Regions from separate parts of the Shewanella sp. ISTPL2 genome, predicted to be linked through region 1. Evidence: predicted binding sites of a transcription regulator. Region 1 holds the regulator's gene; the other holds the start of a gene.
The links. Region 1 encodes LexA, which represses DNA repair genes until DNA is damaged. Its sites were predicted from a motif close to TACTGTATNNNNATACAGTA; they were not measured.
Positions count from the first base shown of each region.

Region 2: HUB64_RS02990 (LexA family transcriptional regulator) is a predicted target of LexA. The motif match lies at 1,216-1,235, and genes of this name have one in related genera.

Region 1 is NZ_JAAPAV010000002.1:213,333-215,798, forward strand. It holds gene HUB64_RS22790 (cell division inhibitor SulA) at 390-902, opposite strand; gene lexA (transcriptional repressor LexA) at 899-1,519, opposite strand; gene plsB (glycerol-3-phosphate 1-O-acyltransferase PlsB) at 1,680-2,466, shown strand, end outside.
Region 2 is NZ_JAAPAV010000001.1:671,854-674,319, forward strand. It holds gene HUB64_RS02985 (Y-family DNA polymerase) at 1-786, opposite strand, end outside; gene HUB64_RS02990 (LexA family transcriptional regulator) at 774-1,202, opposite strand; gene HUB64_RS02995 (HEAT repeat domain-containing protein) at 1,403-1,687, opposite strand; gene HUB64_RS03000 (hypothetical protein) at 1,813-2,370, opposite strand; gene HUB64_RS03005 (hypothetical protein) at 2,458-2,466, opposite strand, start outside.

The sequences.
Region 1 (2,466 bases):
GCCAATTGCGAATAGCAACTACAAAGAAGAGCAACACAGTAAGTCTCAACTCTATGCAAACTCTTCAGTTCCCAAAAAAGCTTTTTTGACTTCAACGTGCGTTGGCGGCTGTTACTTTTAATCAAGTATTGTTACTGCTGGTAATTAGCCACGCTGGCACATACTGCTGAAATAAATCTGTTCTCTATTTTTAGTGGCGCTTCGAGTTCGATAAATACTCGATTCATTGACCACGGAAGGTGATATATCATCACCGACTTAACCAACCATACTTGCTGTTTAAATATTGATCAAGATCACTTATTTATCTAATTATCTGAAAAATTGCCAAAAAAAAGCCTCACATTCATAGGTGAGGCGGCTTTCAAGGTAAAAAATTAAATGAATATTTAGTGTACAGCGCTAAAAAAAGATTGCTGACCGAAGAGATTGCCTTGCTCAATACGTACGTCTGCATGTAAGTGACTGTTTACGTCTTCAAGCACTATGCCCATAGCTCGGGCACTTTTAGCCACGATTTGTAGGCGTCGATTATCCCGCGCATCTAATGATTGAGTCCAAGTAATGACTGCACTGGACGTACCACTTGTCAGGGCTTTTTCCATCGCCCACAGGGTTTCGACTTCATCTTTAGCATGTACCAGCAAAACTCTATCCATACGCACACCTGCACTGGCGAGCATTTGCTTGTAGCCAATACTTGGTGGGTTGATGAGCACTAACCAACGGCCCTGTTGGCTTAACTGAGCGAGTTGTGCACTCAGATGAATTAATTCTTGGCGACCTTGAGTCTTAGTTGGCATACAGGCGATAGGCGCATGGTGCCAGTCATAGTCGGCATCACGGACTTCATCGAGCCACAAGCCCGGATGGCGGGGGGCATTGCCAAGTAGTTTATTCATAGCCAATCTCCATTACGGATCACACCGACGGCGAGTCCTTCAATTGTTAAACTTTGGAAGCCTAAATCCACTTTAATCGGGGAGTAATCTTCATTTTCGGCATGTAGATAGACCACATTACCTTTTTTTTCGAAACGTTTAACAGTGACATCGTCATCGACTCTAGCGACAACCACTTGACCATTCCTAGCTTGTTCTACTTTATGAACTGCCAGCAAATCACCTTCGAGAATGCCGATATTCTTCATGCTGTCGCCCTTTACTCGCAGTAAAAAATCGGCGGCGGGATGGAACATGCTTGGGTCGACTTGGTAGTACTGTTCAACATGTTCTTGGGCGAGGATAGGTTCACCCGCGGCCACTTGGCCGATGAGCGGTAAACCTGTTTCAGTCAAATCTTCGATTTCCGCAGGCAGACGAATGCCCCGAGATGTGCCTGGCATGATCTCAATGCAGCCCTTTTTTGCCAACGCTTTAAGGTGTTCTTCAGCCGCATTGGCGCTCTTAAAACCTAAACGGGTTGCGATTTCTGCCCGAGTGGGTGGCATGCCTGTATCGGCAATATTTCGTTTAATTAGCTCTAAAATTTCAGCTTGGCGTGGCGTCAAAGGTCTCATGGTGTTTCCTGTTTTTCTATACAGTTACTGTTAGTATATACAGTATTATTTGCAGCGCAAGTATTAACCACTTTTTAGCTATATTGGAGAGAATTAGCGAATATTGCCCATAGTCTGGTATTCTATCGGGCTAGTAAACGCACTTAATTGCATAAGAATAATGCCTAAACACGACTCTCTTTGGTTGAAATCATTACGTTGGATCCAAAAACACTTAGTGCACACTATTGTGGTGCCTCAGGATCCCTTTGCCGATCTGAATCTGGATGCTTCCAGACCCCTTGTTTATGTGATGAAAACAGAATCACTCAGTGACATCGCTGCTTTGAGCGAAATAACGGCTAAGTTAGGTTTACCAAGCCCTTATGAGCCTCTAGTGGCTAATGGTGTGACTGCGCCTCGGGTTGTCTGTCTTCAAGGACGTAAGCCACTGTTTGGCGAACGTGCTGGTAATGAGCCTTTCCTCGAATGCTTTATGCGTTTGTTAGCCGTGCATAAGGAACGTCCTGAATTAGATATTCAACTGGTACCCGTGAGCTTGTATTGGGGTCGCACGCCAGGGAAAGAAGACGACACTATGAAGGCGGCCGTATTTGAGCGGGAAAACCCGACTTGGCTGCGCAAGTGCTTGATGATTTTGTTCTTAGGTCGACATAACTTCGTGCAGTTTTCGAATGCCGTATCCCTGCGTTACATGGCTGACGAACATGGCACCGACATGGGGATTGCCCATAAGTTAGCACGGGTTGCACGCGTGCATTTCCGTCGTCAACGTAAGGTAATGACAGGGCCTGTGCTGCCAAACCGCCAAGCACTGTTTCATTCGTTACTCAAATCTGAGTCGCTGCGCAAAGCGATTCAAGAAGAAGCCGCCAGTAAAAAGATTTCTGAGACCCAAGCGCGCGAGACGGCTATTGAGTACCTCGATGAAATAGCAGCCGATTACT
Region 2 (2,466 bases), on a different contig from region 1:
TGAATCAAAATCCATAATCCTTTCGCCAACTGAACGGGTGGAGAATATCTGTTGCTTATCTGCTCTGGCTTGGTCCCATTTTTTACATTCTTGTCCATTGAGTTCACGCACTGTGCGTTCAACCTCAATGCTGAATTGCTTTCTAGCAAGTCCTGCTGGCATTTTAGCAAGATCTAGCGCAGTGTTGATGTTCATTAACTCAAGCTTTTTACTAATCCGCCGACCAATTCCCCACACCTCACCAACGGGTGTTTGCTTTAAAATGGCTAGCCGTTCTGTCTCATTATCAATGACACAAACACCGCTATAACCCGGTAACTTTTTAGCTGCGTGGTTGGCAATTTTAGCCAGCGTAAGGCTAGCAGCAATGCCAACACATACAGGTAAGCAAGCCTCTTTCCATACTGCACGGCGGATTAACTGTCCTTGCGTCTTTAGGCACTGAATCGCTGGATAACAATGCTTGAAGGAAAGAAAGCTTTCATCGATAGAATACACATGTTGATCCGGTGCAAACCGACCAATAATCTCCATCATCTTTGACGATAGGTCGGCGTACAACTCGTAATTTGAAGAGCAAGCAATTACCCCGAGTTTCTGACACTGATCTTTTACTTGAAAGTAAGGCGCAAATTTAGGTATACCAGCTTCCTTGGCTTGCCTATTCGCGGCAACGATACATCCATCGTTGTTGCTTAGTACGATTATTGGCTTGCCACGCCAATCTGGTCGAAAGACTTGCTCTGCACTGCAGTAAAATGAGTTGGCATCAACTAAGGCATACATATTTGTGACGCCAATATAGAACAATGGGTGTGCAACCTAACAGACCGAGTTACAACCCCTTCAATACGGAAGTCATCGTAATCTTTAACCTCTACGGCTTGCTGTTGTTCATTAGATGATAAAAGCATTTTTCTGGCTTTATCATAGATTTTACACACGAACTCGCCGTTCAGCGTTGCAACGATAACGTTACCTTGTTGAGCTGTAACATGCCTGTCCACAATGAGTACGTCACCGTCAAAGATGCCAACGCCCTGCATCGAATCCCCCTGCGCTATACCAATGTAAGTAGCGCTAGGATGTTGCACTAAAAGCTCGTCCAGACTTAAACCTAGCTGTGTGTATTCTGCTGCAGGGCTTTCAAAGCCATGAACCCCAGCGTGTGCAGGTAAAGCTATAAAGGGCAAAACACGCATAAAAGCACCAAATCACTGTATATAATTACAGTGATTATAGCGCTTGAGTTGTGGTTAGCAAATTTTGAATGATTTAGTTATCAGTTAACTGATTATTGACGTCACTAAACATTGATAATGTCTACATGTCTAATCCTCAGTGACTATCGATATTTAGCTCTCAAAAATTTAAATTACATTAGATAGAGCTAAATCGAAGTTTATTTACAGCCTCTTCCTGCTTGCCCTAATGCCTGCAAAACTGTAGCCCTTAAGTTAGGGTGGAGTCGATAAATACTCATTATAGATTGCACTGCTTTATCACCACCTGCTTTACCTAAAGCTTTTAGTACTTCTTCTCTAAAATTCGGATGAAGAGTATAGATACGCATAATAGCTTCAACGGCATCATCACCACCCGCATACCCAAGAGAATCGATAACTTCAGCCCTATAATTAGGATTAGAAGTATAAATTTCGACAATTTCCTTTACTGCTAAATTCATGATTACCTTATGTTCAACTAAAAAATTGGTCACAATATTTAGCATATTGCTACTATTTAAACTAATTTTTTATATAAAAATCATACTGTAAATCAAATTTTATCTAAAAATGGAAGCGAACATTGTTAGCTTGGAAGCGGAATATGTAGCATACGCGAGTCAGATACAATAAGATCGTATCGAGCAATAAACAGCTTATATTTTGATGGATCATCATCGTATGATTGAATCCACCTGTTACAGGCCTGACCAAACTCATGAATTAAAGCCCGGTAGTCATAATATTTCGCATTACCTTCTTGCAACTTAACTTCATGCGGCATACTACCAACATAGGCGATTAACCGCTTGATGCTACCTTTTTGAACTTGGCGTGAATTTAAATTACTCATGTGTAAAAGCGAATTTCTATGCTCCCAAAGTTCTCTAGGAGTGAGATTGGTAGAAGTTAAGTCAGCATACTTATTTAACCACTTTACAAACGGGGTATCTTCTCCACTTTTACTTTCACCAAACTCGATGTAACCAATTGAATCAATAGCAACAAGCATCAACTTAATACTAGATACATAATAACCTGCTTGATACATTAATCTGAAAGGTTGAAAAAAATCATCGTTTATTAGTTCCGTGAAACGAAAAGCATTTCCTGTCATGTACTTATCCATCCAATCTACGCTCATATATGCTCCTGCAACTATCGCTTTATAAGGGTAAGAACGCCTCGCACTTTTAGCCCATCTCTAAGTATTTATCTCATGTGTGTTACATCAGACTTT